Linked DNA regions of Aliamphritea ceti. The protein of the gene in region 1 interacts with the protein of each later gene in a pairwise test. Links are inferred from orthologs where the notes say so. Each region holds a gene or a part of one and is shown in the gene's direction. Other genes may lie near its edges.

What was found.
Region 2: the proteins of cysE (region 1) and cysK interact in binary tests that used the Escherichia coli proteins (3 or more experiments, as listed by UniProt). The link is inferred for Aliamphritea ceti from one-to-one orthologs.

What each region holds. Positions count from the first base shown.
Region 1 is NZ_AP025282.1:623,911-628,931, forward strand. Bases 1-2,987 are described here. They hold cysE (serine O-acetyltransferase), read left to right. Parts: upstream 1-1,079; coding sequence 1,080-1,895; downstream 1,896-2,987. Other genes in these bases: dnaJ (molecular chaperone DnaJ), read left to right, coding at 1-967; dapB (4-hydroxy-tetrahydrodipicolinate reductase), read left to right, coding at 1,961-2,764; OCU49_RS02820 (YqfO family protein), read left to right, coding at 2,845-2,987. Also shown: more of OCU49_RS02820, read left to right, coding at 2,988-3,156; OCU49_RS02825 (rhomboid family intramembrane serine protease), read left to right, coding at 3,437-4,012; OCU49_RS02830 (NUDIX hydrolase), read right to left, coding at 4,009-4,572; OCU49_RS02835 (CoA pyrophosphatase), read left to right, coding at 4,701-5,021.
Region 2 is NZ_AP025282.1:1,554,104-1,562,045, reverse strand. What follows is about bases 3,079-5,888. They hold cysK (cysteine synthase A), read left to right. Parts: upstream 3,079-3,904; coding sequence 3,905-4,873; downstream 4,874-5,888. Other genes in these bases: OCU49_RS07125 (sensor domain-containing diguanylate cyclase), read left to right, coding at 5,187-5,888; OCU49_RS07135 (tetratricopeptide repeat protein), read right to left, coding at 3,259-3,732; OCU49_RS07140 (DUF4139 domain-containing protein), read left to right, coding at 3,079-3,262. Outside these bases: OCU49_RS07145 (SUMF1/EgtB/PvdO family nonheme iron enzyme), read left to right, coding at 1-1,858; more of OCU49_RS07140, read left to right, coding at 1,862-3,078; more of OCU49_RS07125, read left to right, coding at 5,889-6,170; OCU49_RS07120 (Dyp-type peroxidase), read right to left, coding at 6,241-7,209; OCU49_RS07115 (sulfurtransferase), read right to left, coding at 7,271-7,942.

The sequences.
Region 1 (5,021 bases):
TCAGCAGAAGAAAGCTGCATATGATCAGTATGGTCATGCAGGTGTTGATCAGAATGGCATGGGTGGCGGTGGCTTCGGCGGCGGTGGTGCTGGCGGTTTCAGTGATGTTTTCGGCGATGTCTTTGGTGATATTTTCGGCGGTGCAGGCGGTGGTGGCCGTCGTCGCAGTCATGTGCAGCGTGGTGCCGATTTACGTTACACCATGGATCTGACGCTTGAAGAAGCTGTTAAAGGTTGCGAGAAGACTATTACAGTACCAACTTTGGTTGGTTGTAATACTTGTGATGGCAGCGGCGCTAAGCCGGGAACCAGTGCTAAGACTTGTGGTACCTGTGGTGGTATCGGTCAGGTACGGATGCAGCAGGGTTTCTTCTCAGTTCAGCAAACGTGTCCAACATGTCATGGTGAAGGTCAGGTTGTATCTGATCCTTGTAATGACTGCCATGGTCAGGGGCGGACTGAAGAAACTAAAAAATTATCTGTGAAGATTCCGGCTGGCGTTGATACGGGAGACCGTATTCGTTTGGCAGGAGAAGGTGAAGCCGGTACTCACGGTGGCCCTTCTGGTGATTTGTTTGTACAGATGAGTGTGCGTGATCATGCGATTTTTGAGCGTGATGGCAAGCATCTGTTCTGTGAAGTGCCGATCAGCTTTATTGATGCTGCCTTAGGCGGTGAGCTGGAAGTACCGACACTGGAGTCCCGTGTTAAGCTGAAGATTCCAGCGGAAACCCAGACAGGTAAGTTATTCCGTCTGCGCGGAAAAGGAATTAAGCCTGTTCGTGGCGGCGCTGTGGGCGACTTGTTGGTGCGGGCGATTGTAGAAACGCCGGTTAACCTGAGTAGCCGTCAGAAAGAGTTGTTGCGTGAGTTTGAATCTGCGATGGATGAGAGCCAGCAGCACCACGCACCAAAGAAGACTGGTTTCTTCGACAGTGTGAAGAAGTTCTTCGAAGATATGACCTAAAATATAAGTATGGGCCTGCCGAAAGCAGGCCCTGCTTAGCAAGAGATTAAAGGCTCCTGCGAGTATCTTAGCCCGGCAGGGGTGTCTGTAGCCGTCAGATAGAGAGCCTGTTATGAGTGATTGGCCAGTGGAACCAGATGCTTTATGGCAGCTGATTCAGCAAGAAGCGCGCGAAGAAATTGAGCGTGAACCTTTCCTTTCAAGTTTTTTCCATGCCAGTATTATTGGTCATAAAAGCCTGTGTGCCGCCGTCAGTTATCTGCTAGCCAGCAAATTATCTGATGATGTTATGCCTGCGGTTGCTTTGCGTGAGCTGATCGATGAAGCGCTGCGGGCTGATTCCGGTATTCTTGATGCTATCTGCCAGGATATTGTGGCTGTCCGTACCCGGGATCCGGCAATTGAACGTTTTACAATTGTCTTGCTGTATCTGAAAGGTTTTCATGCTTTACAGGCGTATCGTATTTCGCATTGGATGTGGAGTCAGGGGCGTTCTTCTATGGCGCTGTATATTCAGAGCCGGGTCAGTTCAGTATTTCAGGTTGACATTCATCCCGCCGCTCAGATCGGTCATGGTGTAATGTTTGACCATGCAACCGGTATTGTTGTTGGTGAAACCTGTGTGATTGAAAATGATGTTTCAATTCTTCAGGGCGTTACTCTTGGCGGAACAGGTAAAGAAAGTGGTGATCGCCATCCGAAAATTCGTGAAGGTGTTCTGATCGCCGCCGGTGCCAAGATCTTTGGTAATATCGAAGTTGGTAGAGGTGCCAAGGTAGGTGGCGGTTCTGTCGTACTTGATGAAGTGCCGGCGCATACAACGGTTGTGGGGGTGCCTGCAAAAGTGGTTGGTCGTCCGGAGGTGGCTAAACCCGCACTGGATATGGATCAGCAAGTGCCATGTGAGCAGCCATGCGCACCTGAGTAATTAGCGCGTTCAGTATTGTGTTTATACCGGCCCGGTTTCTCCGGGCTGTTTATCAGGATTAAGTAATGATTCGAGTAGCAGTTGCCGGCGCCGCCGGACGTATGGGTAAAGCGAATATTCAGGCTGTTGAAGCGGCGGATGGTATGCAGCTGGGTGCGGCTATTGTTAGCCCAAAAAGTAGCCTGATTGGTGCGGATGCCGGTGAGTTGGCAGGCGTAGGTAAGCTGGGTGTTGCGCTGTCTGGTTCATTGGGAAATGTTATTAATGATTTTGATGTGCTGATCGACTTTACGTCTCCGCAGGTTACGCTGGCCAACATGGCCTTATGCGCTGAGCATGGAAAACGAATTGTTATTGGTACTACGGGTTTGACGCCTGAAGAGCGTGCGGAGCTGGATAGCTACGCAGATAAAATGCCGGTGGTCTTTGCATCTAATATGAGTGTTGGTGTGAATCTGAGCTTTAAACTGCTGGCGATGGCTGCCAAAGTTTTGGGTGATGATTATGATGTGGAGATTATTGAAGCTCATCACCATCATAAGGTGGATTCACCATCCGGTACTGCTTTAAGTATGGGAGAAGCTGTTGCGGGCGCTCTGGGCCGTGATTTGCGTGAGTGTGCTGTCTATGGCCGGGAGGGTCAGGTAGGTGCCAGAACACAGAAAGAAATCGGCTTTGCGACAGTCCGTGCTGGTGATGTGGTAGGTGATCACACTGTATTGTTTGCCAATGAGGGTGAGCGTTTGGAAATTACGCATAAGGCTAGTTCGCGTCTGACTTTTGCTAAAGGTGCAGTACGGGCAGTAAGCTGGCTGAATGAGCAGTCTGAAGGTGTTTACAGCATGCAGGATGTGCTGGATCTGAATTAATCCAGATAACTGGATTCTAAATAAGCCTCGGTCATTGCCGGGGCTTTTTTGTTTTTGAGATGCGTTATGTTGGGGCTGATATGTATAAGTTATGTTTCTTTGTACCTGAAGATAATCTGGAAGCTGTTAAAGAAGCGCTGTTTGCGCAGGGAGTTGGCCGGATTGGCGATTACGACAATTGCTGTTGGCAGGTGCTTGGACAGGGGCAATTTCGTCCGTTGTCTGGTAGTCGGCCCCATATTGGCTCGCATGATCAGACAGAGCGATTGGCTGAGTGGAAGGTTGAGATGGTTTGTGAGGATGGATTAATAAGTGAAGCAGTGGAGGCTTTAAAGCGAGCTCATCCTTATGAAGAGGTTGCTTATGAGGTGTATAAGTTGGCTGATTTTTGATATTGGAAAAGGTTTTGTTTGATTGTTTATAATTTTTTAAGAGTTATTCACGCTTTCTGTGCGTAACCCTGTGGAATAGATTTGCATAAGGTTCTGATAAGGATCTTAAGGTGTTGAATTTAAAGCTATATTTTTACTTGTGCCTGTGGTGATCAATGGCTCTTAAACAGCGGTGGTTAAAGTAAAAAGTATCCAGTTTTTCTGTGGATTAGCTTGTGTATAACATCTTTATGACTTGCTAATAACGGCTGCAGCCCATGAACTGTAAGGGGTTTGTAAATTGGCGATAAAAAGATCAGTAGAATTTAAGTGGCTCATTGGCTTTATAGGTTTGCTGTGGCTGATTGAGTGGGTGAACCAGATAACGGGCGGTGGGTTGCGTATCTACGGCTTGATTCCCCGGCATTTTGAATATGTCTATGGGATTGTGACTGCGCCACTATTGCATGGTGGTGTGGGGCATCTGCTGGGCAATACTGTGCCGTTAGTGTTATTGGGCATAATGGTTATTCAAATCAGATCAGTGCTTATTATCAGTGCTTTCGTCATATTACTTAGTGGTTTGCTGGTCTGGTTGTTTGGTCGAACCAGCATTCACATTGGGGCGTCTGGTGTTGTGATGGGGTATTGGGGATTTTTGCTTAGCTATGGCTGGTTTACCCGATCATTTCGGGCTGTGTTTTATAGTGTGATTACAATTCTGTTATATGGTGGATTGATCTACACCCTTTTGGACTTCAGTGAGCAGGTGAGTTTTGAAATGCATATCGCTGGTTTTGTGAGTGGTGTTATCTGTGCGTGGTGGCTGGCAAAGTGCAAGCCACCACGGCGAAAGCAAAAACAAAAGGTAAGTTAAGCTGAAGCTTTGTTTAGTGGTCGCTTTGAAGGGGTGTTGATTTCGAAGTGGCGGAGTGGGAATTGCTGATTTTGACGGTCTTCAAAATAGCAGCGCAAAGCGTTGGTTATACTTTGGAAGGCGATGTCTTCCCAGGGGATATTGGCTTCAGTGAAGAGTTCTACTTCCAGGCTTTCTTCGCCTGGGAAAAAGTCGAGATCATCCAGTTGTGCCAGGTAAATCATCTGTACATGGCTAATGTGAGTCATGGATGTAAGGCTGTAGAGTTGTAAGCTGCTGACTCTCGCGTTAGCTTCTTCAAGAGTTTCCCTGCTGGCAGCCTGTTCAGTGGATTCGTTGTTTTCCATAAAGCCGGCAGGCAGTGTCCAATAGCCGATACGTGGTTCGATAGCCCGCTTACAGAGTAATACTTTGTCTTCGAATACAGGCAGGCATCCGGCAATGATTTTTGGGTTTGAGTAATGAACTTCTTCGCAGCTGTTACAGACATGCCGTGGGCGGTTGTCCCCGGCCGGTACTTCAATACGGATGTTGGCACCGCAGCTGCTACAAAATTTCATATAGACCCCTGAGTATTTAGATAAGGTTCTGAGTGTACCTGAAAATATCCCCGGTTAGCGGTGTTGGTGCGACTAAACTTTCCTTGCTGCGCCGGGTATGATGAAAGCATACGCAAGGTGGAGGATATATGATTCAGCAGTTAGCTCGCCGCTTACATGCCAGCTCGCCAAGAATGCTTCAGCATGATGGGCCGGAGGCGGCTGTGCTGGTAGCGTTAACTAAGAGTAATGATCCACAAGTAGTGTTAACCCGGCGTACTAAACATTTGTCTTCGCATGGGGGTGAGGTTGCGTTTCCGGGAGGTAAAAAAGACTTTGAAGATTTTGATTTACTGACGACTGCATTGCGTGAAGCACATGAAGAGGTAGGGCTGCCGCCCGAACAGGTTGAAGTTTTGGGGACGCTGAGCCAGTCAATGTCTAAGCATGGTTTAAGGGTTACGCCATAT
Region 2 (7,942 bases), 930 kb from region 1 along the record:
CCTTAAAAAACAAGTCAGTCTCAGTAAACGGCTAAAGCATCAGTACCTGGCAGATCACTACGGTATTTTTAAGCATCGGGGTGGCCTGATATTAATTGCGACCGAACGTCTTGACGGCCTGACTCTTGCGCAGCTGTTACAAAGCGGAGCCCACAAAAAACTCAGCCTGAACCAAAAAGAAGGCTTACTTATTCAGCTGGCTCTGGCCCTGGATAGTATCCACGCGAAACTGGCCAGCCCGCACAGAAGCCTTAGCCCAGATATGGTATTCGTCAATCGTCAGGGAGGCGTCCGGCTCATTGGTTACAATCTGGCAGATAGTCTTGAATGTATCAGCGACCAGCTAAAAGCCCCTGCCAGCTATCTTGCTTACCAGGCACCGGAATGTTTTCACCCTGAGCCCTTAACTCCCAGAGCCGATATATACGCCTATGCAGCAATCATTTATCAGTTGCTCAGCGGTAAAGCGCCATTCAGGGCACAGGACAACGAAGCCAGCCGGGTACGTATCGAACTTAAGCCGCTGAAAATGCTGACAGCTACCCAGTGGCAAGCCTTACAAAGCGCGTTTTCAACTGACCCGGATGAACGTCCGGCAACCGCCTCGAAACTTATTCAGAGCATCCTTCAGGAAGAAACGGAAGAACCGCTGCCAAATATCAGCAAGCCGAAGACCTCTGACCAGACATCTGCTGTTGATACATTTAATGATGACAACTCTGTAGAACAAAACTCTTCGCAAACCAGTTTTCGTAACAGGCTAACTGGACTCATGGGCTGGCGCCCTAGTCGTCCACAGATAATAGGCTTGGGGATTTTCACTGCTGGCATGCTGATTGGTGCCGTAGCAACTGCAGCTATATTAATGCTGCAGCAAATGCGCACCAACATCACGCTAACCACTAGCCTTGCTGAAATTGAAAGCCTGAGAAATCAGCTGGAGCAACAGACAGCAGAACAGCAAAATTCAGATAACAACTTCCAGTCTCAGATAGATGCCCTTAAAGACAGCCTGGTAGCGCGTACAGATGAAGTAACCTCACTGGAAGCACAACTACTTAAAGCTAAGTACCCTGACGCTGATGCAAAAACGCTGTTCACTGACCAGTTAACCGGAGGTTTCAAAGGACCACAAATGGTCATCATTCCCCGTGGCAGATTCTTGATGGGTGATCAGCAGCTTATCGGGGATGACAATGAACTTCCCAGCCATGAAGTAAATATTGGTTATAAATTCGCATTGGCGCGCAACGAAATCACTTTCAGTGATTATGATTATTATGCACAGTCTACCGGCCAGCCTTTGCCAGACGATAACGGCTGGGGTCGGGGCAACCGCCCGGTTATCAACATCACCTGGCAACAAGCCAAAGCGTATACTCAGTGGCTGGCAAAAATTACCGGCCAGCCGTACCGGCTACCTACCGAAGCTGAATGGGAATACGTTGCCCGTGCAGGCTCAGAGAGTAACTATTGGTGGGGACAGAAACTGGAACCGGAACGCGCCGTTTGCGGTGAATGCGGCAGTCCGTGGGACGGTAAACAAACCGCGCCTGTTGGCAGCTTCCCTGCCAATTCATGGGGGATTCATGACATGAGCGGTAACGTCGACGAATGGGTGGAAGACTGCTATCAGGACTCCTATATCGGTGCACCGGTCAATGGCGATGCCCGCCGCGACGGTAGCTGTGAATTCCGGGTTATGCGCGGTGGCTCCTGGTTCGACATAGGCCGGGTCATTCGCTCTTCCAGCCGCTATCGCCATCCGGCCAACGCCAGTAAAAATAGCTGGGGCTTCCGGGTTGCCCTGAACTTACCGGAAGATACACCGGACGTATCAACGCCTAACGAGGAATAATTTATGCAGAAGCTATTTACCGGTGTCGTCACTGTACTCGCCCCGGCACTATCACTCGCCGCTGGCATCAGCATAGATGCCAGCCAGCAACAGTCGTTAACTGTCACTTTATATAATAACGACCTGGGACTGGTCAGAGACATTCGTCAGTTACCCAGCATCCCTGCCGGCGAAAGCCTGTCCATAAAAGATGTCAGTCATCAGATGATGAGTGAAACGCTACGTCTGGAAAATGCCGGCGAAGTTCTGGAACAGAACTTAAACACCAATCTAATCAGCACTCATGCCCTGCTGCAACACTACATCGGCAAAGATTTACAGTTAGCACGTACAAACCTGGCAACAGGTCAGGAATCACGAATCTCCGCCCGCTTGCTCAGCTATGAAGGTCAGACAGCCACAATTAGTAACGCCGGCGCAATCGAAAGCGTGCCGGTAAACAGCAACGGCTGGCGCTTTATTTTCCCTTCTCTACCTGCGGGCATGCAGTCCAAACCCAGCTTAGAAATTACTACCCAGGGCAGCAAAGCTAACAGCGAGGCTATTCTCACTTACCTGACACGGGGCCTAAGCTGGCAAATGGATTACGCCATGACACTTAACCAGCAAGGCAACCAGCTCAGTTTGGATGGACTTGCCACGCTGAATAACCAGACCGGGGTGGATTTTAACAACAGCAAAATCCTGCTAATGGCCGGTCAAATTAACCAGCCTCCTTCTAACCATCGCTTTAAACAGGAACGCGGAATGATGGCAATGGCCATGTCCGACGGAATGGACAGCGGACAACCGCAACAGCTGCAAGATTATCAGCTGTATAAGTTGCCACAAACTACTAATCTGCAAACCGGCCAGACTAAACAGGTCAATCTGATTAGCTCAGATCAGGTCAAAACAGAAAAGACTTACCGCTACCGGTTCCCGGTATATCCAGGACTGGATCACAACGAATATCAGGAAAAACCAAATATCGAACTGAGCTTTAAAAACTCTGCCAGCAGCAATCTTGGATTCCCGTTACCGGCAGGTAACGCGCGGGTATTCAGTCCGGATAACGACGCACAGCTGCAGTTCATTGGCAGCGCCAGGGTCGAACATACCGCAGCAGGCGAAACTGTCAGGCTACCAATAGGCAAAGCATTTGATATCAGCATAAAACGTCAGCAAAGTGACTTCGAGAAAATCTTTAACGGCCACAAAATGGCTCAAAAACTGGAAATTCGTAACAGCCGGAACACAGCTGCTAAAGTGAAGTTAAATGCAGATTTTTCACAAGACTGGAAAATAGAAAGCAGTAGCCATACTTATACTAAATCAGCAGCAGGACAGGCTCAGTGGATTATCGACATCCCGGCAAAAGGATTGGAAACGGTTAACTTCAGCGTACAACTAATGCAGCCTTAACTGCAAAACCGAGATTGTTGTTGCTTCCAAAACGCCAGCTGCTGGGGATCTGCCAGCTGGTGTAACCCTCCGTATTCATATACTTCTATTAAGCGTTTAATCGCCAACACGTGCCCTTTCTCTCCCGCCTGACAATAAAACTGCAGCGCTTTATCAGCATCCTCTCCAATCACAGGATAGCCTTGTTCAAAAAGCCGGGCTATCTGATAAGCTGCTTTCGTATCTCCCTGCTCAGCAGCTCTGCGTAGATAAATAGCTCCCTGAATTTTGTTGCTCTCATCCTCACCGCGGTAATGCAATAAATGTCCATATACTGACAATGCTTTAGTACTGCCGTTATCTGCTGCAACACGAAATAACTTCATCACTAAATGATGCCTAGCCCGGGAAGATTTGAATATTGAACTGCGAAACAGGCTAAACGCCAGCCAGCCCAGCAAAGGCGCTAAAAACTTCATCACTAAACGCATAATTATTTCTCTGGATAAATCGGAGCACAACAAATCAAACCAATTTTATTTCAGGCTGACTAAGTAATACATCTATATTTATCTTGCGTTAGCTATGGCTCTGCGCTTAAATCGAAAAGTTATAGAAGTTATTTTTTTTATTACTTATCCAATGAAATCAGGACATCCCTCCATGAACAGCTTCAGTGATAATTCTCTATCGATTGGTAACACTCCACTTGTACGCCTGGGAAAAATTGCACCACAGGCCAACATTTACGCCAAAATAGAAAGCCGTAACCCGGCGGGATCAGTAAAATGTCGAATCGGCGCCAACATGGTATGGGCGGCAGAACAGGATGGCCGTCTTAAACCGGGCATGACACTTATTGAACCAACCAGCGGTAATACAGGTATTGCTCTGGCATTCGTTGCTGCGTCACGGGGCTATAAGCTGGTTCTTACTATGCCTTCCTCAATGAGTATTGAACGTCGTAAACTGATGAAAGCACTGGGCGCAGAAATCGTTCTGACTGAACCACCAAAGGGCATGAAGGGCGCAATCGCCAAAGCGGAAGAACTAGTCGCTGAAAATCCAGACAGCTACCTGATGCTCCAGCAGTTTGAAAACCCGGCCAACCCTGAGATTCACGAAAAAACCACCGGACCTGAAATCTGGCGCGACACTGAAGGACAAGTCGATATTCTGGTTGCAGGTGTCGGCACTGGCGGAACTATTAGTGGTACCTCCCGCTATATCAAACAAACAGAAGGCAAAGCGATTCATTCTGTTGCGGTTGAGCCAACAGATTCACCGATCATTTCGCAAACTCTGAATAATGAAGAACTGCAGCCTGCCCCACACAAAATCCAGGGCATTGGTGCTGGCTTTGTACCTAAAAACCTCGACCTTTCACTGGTAGATGAAGTCGCCCAGATCAGCAACGATGAAGCCATTGAAATGGCACGCCAGTTAATGATTAAAGAAGGCATTCTGGCAGGTATTTCATGCGGTGCCGCACTGGCAGCAGCGGTGAAGCAAGCAGAGAAACCTGAAAACCAGGGGAAAAACATTGTGGTTATCCTGCCTGATTCAGGTGAGCGCTACCTCTCAACGGCCCTGTTCGAAGGCATGTTCAGCGATAATGAAAACGTACAGTAAGAATACCGCTTAATTTTGCTGTAACGATCAGACCTGCTATGCAGGTCTGGTTTTGCTCTTAATTCCTTCCTACTCCTCTCCACAAAATGACAACTATTGCTTGGTTTTTCAAACAAATCAGGTTGCGATTTTAAAACACAAAAACCATACTTTCTGTAATCATAAAGACATTTGATTAAGACTAAGGAATCAGGTCGCACACTATTCGCATTACCTGGTTTGCTGCTAGTCCTGCCAGGTAACCCGATTGAAACTGATACATCTGCCCGACTGATCTAAGCCGGCAGAATCAGCGATATAAAAGGTTAGGCAAATGATCGATACTCAGGCTTGTATTTCCCGTCACCCTCACCCAAACCTCGATCTGCAAAAATGGCAGATGACAGTAAACCTGATGGCAGAACTTTTTAATGCTGCCTGCGGTACTATTGTTCAGTTTCGTCAGCAGGAATTTAACGCTGTAGCCGCCAGTAATAATCAGGATAACTTCCTGCAACGTAACTCCAGCTGGCCCTGGGACATGAAAAGCTTTTGCCGACGAATAATGGAGACTGAAAAAAGCCTCTATGTCGATGATGCAGAGCTCAGTAATGAATGGCACAGCGCACCACCTGTATCAGAAGGCCTCGTACGTTCTTACTTAGGCTTACCTGTTAGCTGGCCTGACGGTTCTTTATTCGGCACCATTTGCGTCATTGATACCAAAACATCTGAATATAATCAGGTTCAGAAGCAGCTGTTAAAACAGTTTCGTGACATGATTAATGCCGATCTGCAGCTGCTCTTCGACTATGAAGAAATCAAATCACTGGCTATTACTGATGAGCTTACCCAGGTAAATAACCGTCGGGGGTTAAACCTGCTTGGAGATCAGCGGATTAAAGATGCCCGGCGCTTCAATCAGAATATCGGCATGGTATACCTTGATATTGATAATATGAAACAGCTGAATGATACAGAAGGACACCAGGCCGGAGACGCTTGCATAACAACTCTCGCCAACACCCTTAAAAACAGTTGCCGGGACAGCGATATTATAGCCCGGGTCGGAGGGGACGAATTTTTAGTCATGATGCTGGCAGATGACGAACAACATATTCAGAAATTCTGTCACCGCCTCGAATACCAATTCAGTACTGAATTAAAACAAAACCCAGAGTTTCAGTTTAACAGTCTGAGCTATGGTTACTGTTTTACAAACGATGCTGACAAAGCATGTATGGAAACGATGATTGATCTGGCAGATAAGCATATGTATGAAAATAAGCGTACCGGTAAGCCTCATCCCTCAGCCTGATCATCAGACTCTACAAGACAAAAAAATACCTGCAAACGCAGGTATTTTTAATCAGTCATCAGACAACCTTTCAGCTCTGCTTCCAACTTTCTAACAGCGCCAGACCTGGTGCAAAGAATGATTGCCCTGTCACTGCAGCTGTGTAATCCAACAGCTTATCGTATGCACCGCCTTCTTCCTCACCATGAAACATGCTTTCCAGCATTTTGGTAAAAGGCACTGCGGATGCACCAAAAGAGGCAAATAACAGGCCACGCTTAGTCAGATCACCATAAGGCATACTGTGACGCAGAATTTCAATAGACTTACCCGCGGCATCTTTTAAAGACGTTCGCTTGGTGTGCGCAAAGCTAGCTTTATCAGCGCCCGGGTATTCAATATTTTCAGCCTTAGTTCGGCCAATAATATCTTCCTGCTGCTTCACCACCAGCTGATTCCAGCGTAGTAAATCATGCTCATAACGCTGCAGATGAATATAACTACCACCGGCAAAGCGACCTTCAGCCACGACTGCTACATCAGCACGGTCATCGCCCTGAGGGTTTTCAGTACCATCAACAAATCCTGTCATATCCCGACTGTCGAGATAGCGGAACCCATGTACCTGTTCAACCAGCTCCAGGTGAGCTGCAAACAACGCATGTAAACGTGCCGCCATTTCATGATTCATATCGTGGCGGTTACTACGTATATGTAATAACAAATCAACTGGCGTAGACGGTGCGGTTAACTGCTCTCGCTGCTGTTGCGGGAAAGGCAGTAATTCTGCTGGCCGCTCATCAGCTTCAAATATTTCCCAGGCCTGCTCACCAACTGCAACAGTGACATGCAACTCTGTCGCAGCACCGGATTGTGACACGGTTTCTGCCAGCGTTTGGCCCAAACTTTTGGCTAACACCGGTACCTGCGCCAATAACTGCTTCAGGCGTGCGATATCAGCATTAGGTGCCAGGTTGTAAGTAATAAATAATGCATCACTGTTGGCTTCTGCAATGACACCTGACTGACAGTCTGTCTTGTTAGCACTTATTTCAGTCATACCTCACTCCTTTTCTGACTTGCCGGCAATTTATGGCTAACCGGCCGATCTTTCTGAATATTTATGCTGGCGGATGATACTTAAGCCATTCACTCCAGGACCCTGGATACACCCGGGAACCATTCAACCCTGCGATTTCCATTGCCAGCTGATTATGACAGGCAGTCACACCTGAACCACAGTAATGTATAACTTGCTCAGGTAACACATCAGCCAGTAAAGCTTGCCATTCGCTGCGTAAAAGCTCTGCAGACTTAAAGCAACCGTCACTCGTAAGGTTATCTTGCAAAGGACGGTTGAGTGCGCCAGGAATATGCCCGGCAACAGGATCTATCGGCTCCTGCTCACCGCGGTAACGCTCTGCATTACGGGCATCAACAAGACAAGTATCCGGAGCAAATTCAGCCACTTCTTTACGGTCAGCAAGCATGCTCTGATCATAGCTATTTAAGCGAACAGCTGTCGGCTGTGGCATAATAAACTCAGTCACAACCGGCGCAGAAGCCTCCAGCCAGGCTGGATATCCACCATCCAGCACAGCCACATCACGTAAACCTATCGCCTGTAATAACCACCAGGCACGGGCTGCCATCGCACCGCCGCAATCATCATATACCACTACCTGAATGTTCGGTCCTATAGCGGTGACTTCACAAAGTTCTGCAAACTTATCTAACGCCGGTAACGGATGCCGCCCAGTTTCGTCGCTCACTTGTGCAGCAAGATCTTTATT